Regions from separate parts of the Paenibacillus sp. S25 genome, predicted to be linked through region 3. Evidence: riboswitches for the same ligand, from Rfam matches in the RefSeq annotation. Region 3 holds a riboswitch; each other region holds the start of a gene.
What was found. A riboswitch is a leader RNA that binds a small molecule or an ion and turns the genes downstream of it on or off. The one in region 3 is predicted to bind cyclic di-AMP.
Positions count from the first base shown of each region.

Region 1: it holds a riboswitch for cyclic di-AMP, as region 3 does, so the genes downstream of both, KAI37_RS13350 (3D domain-containing protein) here and KAI37_RS00545 (C40 family peptidase) in region 3, are expected to answer to the same signal.
Region 2: it holds a riboswitch for cyclic di-AMP, as region 3 does, so the genes downstream of both, KAI37_RS06340 (hypothetical protein) here and KAI37_RS00545 (C40 family peptidase) in region 3, are expected to answer to the same signal.
Region 4: it holds a riboswitch for cyclic di-AMP, as region 3 does, so the genes downstream of both, KAI37_RS00140 (resuscitation-promoting factor) here and KAI37_RS00545 (C40 family peptidase) in region 3, are expected to answer to the same signal.

Region 1 is NZ_CP073683.1:3,124,686-3,128,031, forward strand. Features, by position in the region: gene KAI37_RS13345 (polysaccharide deacetylase family protein) at 168-974, shown strand; gene KAI37_RS13350 (3D domain-containing protein) at 1,173-1,841, opposite strand; cyclic di-AMP (ydaO/yuaA leader) riboswitch at 1,848-2,016, opposite strand; gene KAI37_RS13355 (amino acid ABC transporter ATP-binding protein) at 2,250-2,972, opposite strand; gene KAI37_RS13360 (ABC transporter substrate-binding protein/permease) at 2,959-3,346, opposite strand, start outside.
Region 2 is NZ_CP073683.1:1,461,644-1,464,989, reverse strand. Features, by position in the region: gene kdpA (potassium-transporting ATPase subunit KdpA) at 1-1,005, opposite strand, end outside; gene KAI37_RS26730 (potassium-transporting ATPase subunit F) at 1,157-1,234, opposite strand; gene KAI37_RS06340 (hypothetical protein) at 1,418-1,813, opposite strand; cyclic di-AMP (ydaO/yuaA leader) riboswitch at 1,929-2,101, opposite strand; gene KAI37_RS06335 (glutathione peroxidase) at 2,568-3,053, shown strand; tRNA gene KAI37_RS06330 (tRNA-Leu) at 3,200-3,282, opposite strand.
Region 3 is NZ_CP073683.1:137,023-140,368, reverse strand. Features, by position in the region: gene KAI37_RS00555 (M1 family metallopeptidase) at 1-566, shown strand, start outside; gene KAI37_RS00550 (hypothetical protein) at 578-1,405, shown strand; cyclic di-AMP (ydaO/yuaA leader) riboswitch at 1,682-1,819, shown strand; gene KAI37_RS00545 (C40 family peptidase) at 1,825-2,325, shown strand; gene KAI37_RS00540 (GNAT family N-acetyltransferase) at 2,629-3,135, shown strand; gene KAI37_RS00535 (4a-hydroxytetrahydrobiopterin dehydratase) at 3,214-3,346, opposite strand, start outside.
Region 4 is NZ_CP073683.1:28,802-32,147, reverse strand. Features, by position in the region: gene rnmV (ribonuclease M5) at 1-234, opposite strand, end outside; gene KAI37_RS00140 (resuscitation-promoting factor) at 381-1,529, opposite strand; cyclic di-AMP (ydaO/yuaA leader) riboswitch at 1,801-2,083, opposite strand; gene KAI37_RS00135 (TatD family hydrolase) at 2,285-3,055, opposite strand; gene KAI37_RS00130 (HD domain-containing protein) at 3,098-3,346, opposite strand, start outside.

The sequences.
Region 1 (3,346 bases), 3.0 Mb from region 3:
AGAATATGTACGTTTAGCTCCATCATCTTCATTGATAATCGTTTCATCGTGGACTTCTTTCCAGTCGTTGATGAGCCGAACTTGGTAACCAGCATATTTTTAATAGGACAGGTACATAATAGTCGAGAGCACCACTAGGTACCACTGCACGGAAAGGGGGGATACATATGCCGTACAGGGGAGTGTTGCCATGCTTGGCACTGTTACTAGCATTTTCAAGTTTACCCGTTCACGCGGATGCGCCTCCCAACATCGGAACGCCCCATCCCAAGGAAGCAGCTGTTGCTTCTTCTGTACAACAGAGCACAGATCGAGCAACTCCTACATTAGCAATGCTGCGAAAAAAACATGCGGACATTTTTAAAATGTGCGGCCCACACACCCGCCAAATTGCCTTAACCTTTGATGATGTGCCCGATTCTAGGTATACGCCGCAGGTTTTGGACGTATTACACGCCAATGGCATCAAAGCCACCTTTTTTATCGTCGGTCACCGTGCGGAAAAGCATCCGGGGATCATACGCCGTATTATCCGTGAAGGCCATGCTATAGGAAACCATTCCTATACTCATCCGGATTTTAGGAAGGCCACACCAGAACGCTTTCGCAACCAGATTACAAAAACAGAACGTATTTTACAAGCCAGCGCAGGTTTTCGCCCCAAGTTGATTCGTCCACCCTACGGTGAAATCACGGAGCCTCAAATCCAATGGGCACGTCGTCATGGCTACATGATTGTCAATTGGAATGTAGACTCTCTCGACTGGAAGGGACTAAGTAAAACACAAATTCAGCGCAATGTGATCCCAGCTACCGGGCCTGGCTCTATTATTTTAATGCACGCAGGTGGAGGTCAAAGCTCCAACTTGCAAGGCACTGTCCAAGCTCTGCCGGGTCTAATTCACTCTCTAAAAGCTAAGGGCTACAAATTTGTGACAGTCCCTCGGCTACTCCACACATCGGAACGGAAATAACCATATGTTTAGGATTGAGCTACAAGCTAAAGCAACGTAAAAAGGCTGTCTTACCAGCAGAAGTTTTCTGCTCGTCAAGACAGCCTTTTTTACGGATAGGACCTGATAAGAGTCCGACCTAGTTATACATGGTAGGATACAGGCATTAAGTTTACATAGTATATATTATGTTTAATTAAACCGTATATACGTACAATGCTATTTATCAATAACGTATAGCTTCACATTTTGAAATCCAAAGTCGTTCACAAATGATTTGTTGCCAGGAATAAAGATATCAATCCGTTTTCCTGTAATGGCGCTGCCCTGATCGCGAGCGACAGCTACAAAAGAACGATCCGGCAAACCTGGGTGGGAATAGCCTGTAACCAGCACTTTCGTGCCCATCGGAATGACGTTCGGGTCTACCGCAATTGTACCTAGTTTAAGCGGATTACCGTAGTAGTCCACTGCTCCCCATTTACCATTCTCATCGGCTGCGGCAGAATACGCAGAAGCCTTAACGTCAACTATTTTGCTATAGTTAAATGTTTTGCCCCACGCTTCAATCGTTGGCCCCTCATTCGCTGGTGCTTTCTCCGTTAGAAGCTGCGGCTTCGAATCCGAAGCTGCCTTCACACTTTTTTCACCAGGTACCTTAATTTGCAGACCTGCATATATATTGTTGGAGGCAATGTTTGGGTTCGCCTTCGTCAGCTCGTCCACTGATACTCCATAACGTTGAGCAAGCAAAAAGAAGGTATCGCCATCTTTGGCAGTATGAAGCGAAGCAGCATCCGCTACTCCAGCTGTCTGTGCCAGACCTGCAATGGCTGCGGCAAGCACCGCAAATTTCATGGTTTTTCCAATATGTTTTAGATGTTTCAAAGATATGTACCTCCTCTGTTATGCCTGCGAAGTTAGCTGTCGGATTCGGACTCAGAAGAAGCCCTATGCTTGTGCAATTCACCCCTAGGCATATTCCATATCGTCTTATGACGTATCGGAAAGAATGCCGTTGTTACGTCCCCCGCACTTCCCATAGTTTGGGCCCAGCATCCAGCGTTTGTCATAACCGCATGCTGTCCCGGTAAGTTTTGGCTTACTGCATAATATCACAATTTTGTAACCTTATCCGCATGAAAATGTTGGGAACCTTGAACATCATACTATACTCGTTACAATTTTGTCACCAAGAAATCGATATTTGTTACGAAAATATGGGGAAATGGTGACAAAAAAAGAAAAGCCCTCCGTCAAACGGAGGGCTTTTTTATAGCTCATATCAGCACTTTCTTACAATACTTTGGCAAGAAAATCACGGGTGCGATCATGGCTTGGAGTACCAAATACCTGCTCTGGTGTACCTTGCTCTACAATTTTACCGTTATCCATAAAGATGATTCGATCGCCTACCTCACGGGCAAAGCCCATTTCATGCGTCACGATTACCATGGTCATGCCGCCTTCGGCGAGCTTCTTCATTACATCCAGAACCTCTCCAACCATTTCAGGGTCCAATGCAGAAGTCGGCTCATCGAACAGCATTACGTGCGGCTGCATGGCCAAAGCACGCGCAATCGCAATACGTTGCTTCTGACCACCGGATAGCTGGTTCGGATAGGTATTCTTCTTATCCTCAAGCCCTACGGTACGCAGGAGTTCTAGCGCAATTTTTTCCGCTTCCTTCCCTGACTGTCTTCTAACCTGCGTTGGTGCAAGCGTCAGGTTCTGCAACACTGTTTTATGCGGGAACAGATTAAAATGCTGGAACACCATCCCCATCTTCTCCCGGGTTACGTTAATATTATGACCACGAGCTGTAATCGGCTCGCCCTCAAACAAAATCTCCCCGTCCGTAGGCTGTTCTAGCAAATTCATGCAACGCAAAAACGTACTCTTCCCCGAACCGCTGGGACCGATGATGACGACGACTTCACCTTTGGCGATATCTATATCAATGCCTTTTAAAATCTCATTCTTGCCGAACGATTTACGCAGTTGTTTAACGGTGATCACTGGCTCTCAACTTCCTTTCCCATAAACCCAGCAGCTTAGACAAGCTGAATGTCATTACAAAATAAATAGCGGCTGCGATTACGAACGGACTTAATCCTTCGTAGGTAATGTTCTTAATGACCTGGGCCTGATACATAATATCCACCATCCCAATGGTCGAAATAATGGATGATTCTTTAATGATCGTAATAAATTCATTACCGATAGCAGGCAAGATAGATTTAAACGCTTGCGGCAAAATGACGTGACGCATAGCTTTGCCTCGTCCCATACCCAACGAACGGGCTGCCTCCATCTGTCCACGGTCTACTGCCTGGATACCTGCACGGAAAATTTCAGCCAGATATGCCGAGCTATTCAGAGACAATGTGATT
Region 2 (3,346 bases), 1.3 Mb from region 3:
TAAAGCCGATTGTCCAATGCCGAAACGAACCTCTTTCCCTTCCATGCTTCCTTGAGAAGCATCCACACCCAGTGTCTGGATTAACGGATTACCTGTCTTTTCAGACACATACGTAATGGATAGAAAAATTAGAAACAATACCATCATGGAGCTAAAAATAATCCAGCCCTGTTTACGATTACGGGCAAACAATCCAAAGGTATACGGCAATGAAGCCGGCATTACCCACATTGCCAAAATTTCCAGCACGTTCGTCCAAGGACTTGGATTTTCAAAAGGATGCGCAGAGTTAGCTCCCGCATAACCGCCCCCGTTTGTCCCCAAATGCTTGATGGACTCCAGAGAAGCAATGGGTCCCATAGAAATCTGCTGCTGTGTTCCGCTCAGTGTCGTAAGATCCGCCGTAGGCTGTAGCGTCTGTGGTACCTTCAATCCAACCAGCACCAGCGTAAGCACAAAGGCCAGCGGCAGGAAAATTCTTATAATGGCTTTAATAAAATCTTGAAAGAAATTGCCCATCCCTTCACCGCGCCGCGTCAATCCCCTCATAAAAGCCGCAGCAACCGCAAAACCGGAAGCAGCCGAAGTGAACATCATCATCGTGACGAACGCCATCTGTGTCAGATACGTAAGCCCGCTTTCTCCGCTATAATGTTGGAGATTCGTATTCGTCATAAAGCTGATTACCGTATTAAAAGCTAGTGATGCTTCCATATTACTGTTTCCCGCAGGATTACCGGGAAGCATTCCCTGTATACGCAACAGCAAGTAGCTGATCGCCACAAGCACGACATTCGTTGCAATGAAACTCATAACATACGTAGTCCAACGCATGCTCTCCAGCTTCTTCAATCCTACTATCTTATAAATCAGCTTTTCTGTTCCGCCAAAAATCCGATCCGTCCGATTGGGTTCATTCGAGAATACATGATACATATAAGTGCCCACTGGCTTTACCAAGAGCAGCAATATGACGATCACAATTCCAATTTGAAGCAGCTCCATCCTTTATTCCTCCTTCAAAATGCTCCTGCGTTTGGAACAACAGACCTGCTTCCAGAGCACCAATTGTGTGCACACGTTTGCGAAAACCTGCTACCTATGATGCTTAATATTCAGATCTGTTGTTCCCGCCCGCTCTATCCCCTATAGCTGACTAGAACTTTTCAGGGTTCAGGAGTGCGTAGATTAAATACATAAACACAATAGCCGTAAGCCCAAGTATAACGATCATCCTCTTCGTCCTCCTTTAGAGGTCTGCGCATCACACCAGCGTACAAACAGCAGTATCACTCCATAACTCACAGCCATGACGAGCAACATGTATATATCCATCATGATTATACCCTCCGTATCGGTCCTCAGATCGCCATTCTTATTTGATCATAAAATCATAAAACAACTATGTTATAAGTGCTTATCCGTTCAGCAGAAAACCCACCTCTCCGTTCAATGTGTAGATCACATGATCCGCTCCCAATCCCCGATAAATTCCTTGTGGATTACAGCCGTGCGTAATAACATAGATCGATTCCGATGTTAGCGGCCGACATATTTGCAGGAAACGGCAAGTTAGATTCAAGCTGTTCTCGAACAAATACACACTACCAATTTCTTTTTTTGGAAAATTCCATTTTCCTGCTTGCATAGTATTGATGCGGACAATGTGCTCCACACCCATTTTTTTGAGCTGTCGTTCCTCCTGGGCGCTATTCGTCAGAACTGCAAACGCCAATTTTTTGAAAATAAGCAATTTCACAAAACTTCTGCCCGCTTCATTCGGTGCAGTGACAATAATTAACCGACCTTCCATCAGTAGCTCCTCTCCCGGTATAAAAAGACAACAAAAAGAAGCCGAAGGAAAAAGGCTTTCCTCCGGCTTCTTACATATCCATGATAAAATAAACCATGGCTGCACACGGCGGTTTGTTGCCTCTCCCTGTACGCTTACGAGGTTAGCTGTCGGATTCGGACGTGAGAGTCGCCCTATTTCTGGCACTTGACCGGAAAATTCACCCCATGAGACACACGGCTTCCGAAGCCGTACAGTCTCGATTGGTTCCCCCGCTTTTGCAACTGCAAAATTCAGCGCTATAGACATTTCGTTGTTGCTTCATTCAAGTTAATTTGAAATTACGTCTTGAATCATACACCCGCGCATGGAAGACTGTAAAGCTCAACTGCGGGGTTATAAATCGGCCTTTAGAGCCTAGGATATTAATAATAGCGCTTACAATACTACTATGCTTATCACAGCTCCTTCAATCTCTGTTTTTCATCCCTTTTCAAAAATGACAAGCATGTCAATATTGGCGTAGGGTAGGGCGTTTTTGGCCTTTTTTTGTAAAAAGAGAAGAAAATACGCTATATGTACCAGCTAAACACCGATTGAACCCGCTTTTATAAGAAGAAACACCTTAATTCGCTCCATTTGCGGTGCGATTTACTGTTTTGAACAAAATACGATTTTACAGCGGCTAAAGGCTTGATACAGCTTTTCAAAACTTGCAACCTCGCTTTTAATTGCTTACAATTTAATTGCTGAATATTGAATAAGGAGAGATACTATGACCGTTTATGAATATGATGCGCAAACCCTGCAAGGGAAACAAATTCCGTTATCCACATATGAAGGGAACGTTCTGCTTATCGTGAACACTGCCAGCAAATGTGGGTTAACCCCCCAATACAAAGCGCTACAAGAGCTATATGACCAGTACCATGAACAGGGGCTCGAAATTTTGGGATTCCCCAGCAACCAATTTGCCAAACAAGAGCCAGGTTCCAGCGAGGAGATTTCCGAGTTTTGCCAGATCAATTATGGTGTTACCTTTCCGATGTTCGCCAAGACAGATGTCAATGGCGATCAAGCGCACCCCTTATTTCGCTACTTGACCCAAACTGCTCCGGGGGTATTAGGGTCTAAAGCGATCAAATGGAATTTTACTAAATTCTTAATTACACGAGAAGGTAACGTATTTAAGCGCTATGCACCGCAAACCACTCCAGATAAGCTGGCGGGAGATATAGAGCAGCTTTTGCAGCAAAACTGACATCCTTCTTTATCACAGTTAATAAATGACCTATTGTCTACCGTTGCTTCTGTGGCTAAAGGATATAACGAAAAATGCTTAACAAAAAAAGCATCCCTTCACGTAAACCGTGTCAGGATGCTTTTTTAACTGAGTCTTGCATATAATGCGGTCGAGAGGACTCGAACCTCCACGGGCGTACGCCCACTACCCCCTCAAGATAGCGTGTCTGCCATTCCACCACGACCGCAAATCATAATGTAATGAGGCAACAGATTTATTATACTCTCTCATCAACTATTTGTAAACAAAAA
Region 3 (3,346 bases):
ACGCGCAAAATGCCTACTCTCGAGGCAAGCTGGTACTACGGGGCATTGAACGTCAGGTGGGTATGAAAAAAATGGATCGGATTATGCGGACCTACGTCCAGACGTACCGATTTAAGCATCCGTCCTCCCAGGATTTTCAACGTATCGTGGAGAGAGTCACCGGACGCTCATGGAGCCACTATTTTGAACAGTATGTATATGACGGCCAGATGGCGGACTTTTCGGTGGATCATATCACGAACCACAAGCTGGAGAACGGATATGAAGCCGTCGTGACGGTCAGCAAAAAAGGGGCGGATTATCCCAAGATCCCTGTCCAATTTACCTTCAAGGATGGTACTACGATATTCAAGGCTTGGGACGGCGCGGGCAAAAGCACAACTTTTCGGATCAAAAGTACTTCTCCCGTTTCCTATGTAACCCTTGATCCTCTATATACCATTGCACTGGAGAATAAGCATATTAACAATAGCCTAAAGGCCGAATTGGACGAAAAGCAACAAACCCGTTGGAATGTAAGTGTAACCAAGCTGTTAGAAACACTGCTTGGAAGTCTGTCATGGTGAGGTGTCTATAGATGCGGACTGTTATAAAAGAGGGCTGGGCGCTGGTGCGCATACGATTCTATATCGTTATCATTTTATTTCTATATCGACTACTGTGGGGGGTGTTTCTCTATCGTCTGGTGCAGTCTGCCGTTATCCCGCTACTGCTCCGTTATCCTGATCAGGGTCAAAACGAACTTGGACAGACCTTGTTTTGGATGGAGAGCCAGATTGCTCTGATGGACAGCCGGGAAGTACATGTGTATTTGTGGATACTACTAGGGGCGACTGTACTACGTATACTGATCACTCCCTTCATTAGAGCCGGAATATATCAAAGCCTGCATACCGATGCTACTGAACCGCAAAGCCTGTCCTTTTTCAAGGGTATGAAACGCCATGGCATGTCGTCGCTGCTGTATTACACCATCGAGTTGGGACTGCTGCTGCTTCCCTCCTTTTGGGTAGTACCGAGACTCTACCCTATTGTAGCAGGAACGCTTCAATCTCCCTCTTACCTGCTGCATTTGTTGCCCTATGCCGTGGGATGGATGGCTTACGGATGGTTCATTCGGCAGTGCATCCTGTATATGCAACTGGGGACTGTCGGTGGTCACGCCATACTATCGTCCTTGCTCGCCTTCTTTCGCCAGCTCCTCCCAGCTGTCGGTATATCCCTTTTGCTCGGTGCTTGTGTGCTGCTGGTCTTCGGTCTATTTGGCACCGTGGCGATGATTTGGACTGGCATGCTGGCGCTCATTCTCCAGCAATCGTATCATTTTGTTACTAGTCTGGTCAGGCTGTGGCATATCAGTTCGCAGTACAGACTATGGCATACCGATATCTCCAGTAGAAGTTAAGCCCTGCCTTTATGTTTTTTACTTCATTTCCGTCTGTCGAAAAATCTCGATTCATATCCGCGCAAACGACACATAACTGAATACTGTTAACAAGATCTGTTCCTTGGACATTAGGAGCAGATTTTTTTTGTAACTTTTTGCAATGAAACATTTGCCAAAGCCAGCCGTCTTTGTTACAATAATCGCAGTGAACTGATAGTAACAACTTTGTAATCTTTATTGTAACCTTTATCTCAAAAATAACGTTATTGTGAATACTGCTCTCCAAGGTGCACATCTTAAGTTAAGCCTAATTCCTGGCACCTAGGAAGCGGGGGAACCAGTTTGGGTGAATTGATCTCGCAACAGAGTGGTCATAGGGGAACCTTCTACCGAATCCTTAAGCTAACCTCGCAGGCATTGGAAGGGGTATATTTTTTTTGAAGAAGAAGCTAACGATCGCAGCTATGGGTCTTGCCATTGCCTTTACATCTTTTACATTCGGTGGCGGCAGTGCATATGCAGACTCCAAGATGGACCAGGTCATTCAAGATGCCAAAGGAACGAGCTACAGAAGCGGAGGCACTACACTCGAGGGATTCGATTGCTCCGGCTTCACAATGTATGTATTTAACAAACTGGGAATTAAACTTCCGCATCAATCTGGATCACAATTCAAAATGGGATCTTCTGTATCCCGCGATGAAATGAGACCTGGAGACCTGGTGTTCTTCAACACCACAGGAAGAGGCATTTCCCATGTAGGTATCTTCGTAGGTGAAGGGAAATTTGCCCACTCCTCGACTTCACGTGGTGTAGTAGTTAGCTCACTGAACGAAAATTATTACGCTAACCGCTATGTCGGTGCAAAAAGAATTATGAGCACAGACGCTTACCATTCTGTAGCTTCAGAAATTCCTGATGACGACAACGTAGAATAACTAACGCACAGCAAGCTAACCCTAGCCGCAATTTGATTCTGGCCGGAATCGAATTGCGGTTTTTTATGTCCACAACATCAGCAATTATTATCATTACTGACGAACTGAAGCCTCAAAAGGTTTCAATTTTAGCGAACATCGTCGGTTTTACCGTCAGCGCTGGGGGAGCATATGAGCAGTAAATCCTTCTTATTGAATGTATACCCGACTTGAGTATGAAATAAACACGCTTGCCATTCCCCTGCAACTTGTCTACAATCTGTTGTTAATGATTGAAGTACTTGTAAAAGGAGGATGGAACACATGCCGGCCTCAATATCTAACTATCGGATCGTACCGATGGACGAGCATCAAGCGGCTGCAATCTGTGAGTGGCGCTATGATCCACCTTATAATATATACGGATGGCTCCCCTGGGAACAAATGAAGGCGCTTGAAGTCGAATTTGGAAGTCCCACGCTTCGCCAAGAGCAATATGTTGCTGTACTGGATGAAGAGAATAAGCTGACGGGATTTGCCCAATATTTCCCTATGATCGGTGTGACCCGGCTAGGTCTTGGAATGCATCCTGAAAGATGCGGACATGGCAAAGGCGCTGATTTTGTCCGTGCCATTGCAGAGGAAGCCCAACGACGCAACCCGAAGAATGAAATTGATCTAGAGGTACTTACTTGGAATCATCGCGCTATCCGGGCTTACAAGGCGGCTGGATTTGAGCTTACAGATACCTATGAACGCCAGACTCCCGATGGCAAAAAACCGTTTTATTGTATGGTATATCGTCCCGAGCACCAAACCCAGGTTCTATGATAAAAGCGCCTTCGGCATACAACCGCGATGTTGTATAGCGAAGGCGCTTTTATCATCATACGACCGATCATTACAAGCTCAATGACTGCTGCGCATTTTTTCAAAAGCTTCATTATATTGTTGGGCTTCCTTAATATCCACGGCCATAATACCGCCGTCGTCCCAAGAGGTCAAACGCAGAGTCACGGTCTTGTAATCAATCGTAATAAAT
Region 4 (3,346 bases), 110 kb from region 3:
AAAGGCCTGCTTGCAGCCAGGCACCTTGGAAGCGATAATCTTACGGATGCGCTCCCCTGCATGATCAGGATCGGTTAAAATGATGACCCCCCGCCGCTCCTGCGCCAATGCAATTTTACGCAGCGTCATTTTATTAATGGCTGAGCCGCCAGTTTCTATCGTATCCGCTTCAACAGCGCGGCGAATGGCCACCGTATCATCCCGGCCCTCTACCACGATCACTTCCTTGATCATTTGCGTTTCCCTCCACTGCTACAAAGCAAGCTATATTTATCTTTCCCTGCTTTTGAAAACAAAATAAGAAGAGGATATCCTCTTCTTAGCATGGCATAACTATGTTGTTAATACTATCGCATTGCCCTCAACATACACAACCTGTTTTAGTTGATTTCAGGCTTTACGGGTCCGATAACATATACGGTTTTACCGTGCTTACGACCAAATTGGTTGGCTCGGCTTAAACTCTCATAATACACATCGATTTTGTGACCTTTAATCGCGCCACCGGTATCCTCCGCACGGCGGAAGCCCACCCCTTCGATATAGACCCACCAGCCGATTGGGATTACACTCGGATCGACAGCGATGGTGCGTCCTTCCGTGACACGTGCGCCGGATGCAGTACGTGTACCGATCCCTGGCTCCTGTGAGGAATACGCCGTCATGGAGACATTTTGTAAAACTTTGCTATATTTAAAATTTACGCCTGCTTTACGGACAGCACTGCCCGAACTAACCATTGTTGCCTTAACCGCATCATTGGGACCGACGGAAGCAGCAAGAACGACCGGTTTTTTCTTCGTTCCTACAGCAATGACCTTATCCACACGATTCTGTGCAACTTCCTTGTTTACCAGCTGTTTGGATACCAACTTTCCATCATGGTATACCTTTTGAACGTGCTGGACTACCACACCCGATTTGCCGCTTTGAATGACCCGATTATCGCCTTTATAAAGACTCGGATCGGCCGTTTTGATGACCTGATAAGGCACCTGTTTTTTCTGTTCGACCTGCTGTTTCTTCACACGGACGATTTTTATGTCCATGTTAGACGAAACAGAGGCATCCAACGCAGGATAAACTTTATCCGTTGAGGATAATTTATAGCCCGAGGTACGAATGGCACCTTCTACTGTATTTTCTGTTGTGTACAGCTTTTTCGTCTCATTGCCTGAAGATACTTTAACTTGATTGGCACGTTTAATGACTACGCGATCCCCATCCTGTACTGCTCCATTTAGCGGCATGGAAACTGTATCATGCGGCTGAAGTGAAATGGAATGCTCGCTCAGCAAATCTTGAAGCTTGGATTCCCGGGTTTCTACCGCAGATGCCTTGCCATCGATGACAAAAAAGACTTGTTTTTTAGATTGCGTGTACATCAGAATTGAAATCATAATCGTTAGCGCGATTAGAAAAATAGCAACCAAGGCAGCCTGGCGCACATTCTCTTGCTTCCAACGCAATACGTAAGACATGCTGGATGAGCGTGACTCATGGGTCTCCTCTTTTTGGAAAATGCCCATTTCCTCCGTCCTCCTTACATAGCCCGCCGTCTGGAGTAAGACATAGTTGAGATTTGACGTGACTATAACAGATTTTCTACAAGACAAGCCCAAACTGCGACTGTCCTGCACCATGTACCCGTCTTCGCGGCATGCTGTCCTCCCCTGTTTAACCACAGTATGATGACAGATTTTCTTTTATTCACAACAAAAAAAGCCAGAGAAAGAGACTAGAGAGCTCTTTCGTGGCTTCCGGCATGTGTGAATATGCGGGAAAACTCATGCACGAGATGGCTTCTCTCTTGTTACGCTTACGGGGTTAGCTGTCGGGTTCGGACGTAGAGAGTCGCCCTAGCTTGGGTCAACCGCTCATGGCGGTCGCCTTCACATTCACCCCGAAGACCCAGAAAGAAATCGAAATACGGCTCCTCCACCTATTCAATCCCATCCTGGAAAAGAATTTCGGTCGAGCCGGCTGGCGGAAGAGACGTTCCCTTCTTGCACATACGCCGGACGTACTGTAAGCCATATCGGTTCCCCCGTTCCCTGTAAAAGGGACTCAGCGAGACTGGTTCATGAAATGACTTGTTGATGTTTACATTCAAACAACAATTCACTGAAAAGATGATATCCTGTTTCTATGCATGTTGTAAAGCAGGTTTCAAGTACATTTTTTAAAATATTCGGTTAAAATATTGTAATATTCTCGAGTTTCCTGCAACAAATTCATGATTAGCTTCGTCTATCTCTTTATTTTGATCGATTTCTTCACTTTTTCATTGAATGTCAAATCGTTCCAAGGCATTTCGGGTCGTTATTGACACTAATTCCTCCACTGTAATCCCTTTGATTTGGGCTGCGGTCTCTGCTACCAGTCTCACATGTGCGGACTCATTTCGCTTCCCGCGGAACGGATGCGGCGTCAGGTAGGGAGCGTCCGTTTCAATGAGTAGACGATCCAGCGGCACCTGTGCGAGCACCTCTTTTGGCTGCTTGGCATTTTTGAACGTTATTGGACCACCGAAGGAAAGGTGAAATCCCATATCCAACACCATTTTGGCTGTCTCCCAGCTACCCGAAAAGGAGTGCATGACTCCGCCAATCTCACTCGCTTTTTCCTCGCGCAAAATCCTAACAATATCTTCATGCGCATCCCGGTTATGGATAACAATGGGCATTTTGAGCTCACGAGCCAGACCAATTTGATTTCGAAACACCCGATGCTGAACATCCTTCGGTGAAGTATCCCAATAATAATCCAGACCAATCTCCCCAATGGCTACAACCTTCTTATGACTGCATAACGATGCAATCCATTCTAAATCGCCCTCTTGCATTGTATTCGCATCCTGCGGATGCCATCCAACTGCCGCATAAATAAAATCATATGTCTCAGCCAATTTCATAGTGGATGGAATGGTCTCACGATTAAATCCGATGTTGATCATCCGCGTTACTCCTGATTCGACAGCACGTGCTATAACTTCTTCACGATCTTCGTCAAATTGTGGTGCATCCAAGTGAGTATGGGTGTCGAATAAATCCAAGGTTTACATCTCCTTTTTTTACTTATATTTCTATATAGTTGTCTATTCTTTGACAAAATAATTCCTTATTTCGGCAGGAAGTCTGTCTTTTACCGCGTTCAATTTATTCTGGGGGAAATACATATGATATTTTCCTCGGTGAATACCACTTATTGAGCGCACAATTTCCGAAACTTCGGATATTTCACTCACCTCGCCCTGACGTCCAAGCAGTAAAATCTGGTTGTCCGTCGAGCCACCCTGCCGAAACACATCATAAGGAAGATCTGTCGGAAAATCAATTTCAAAATC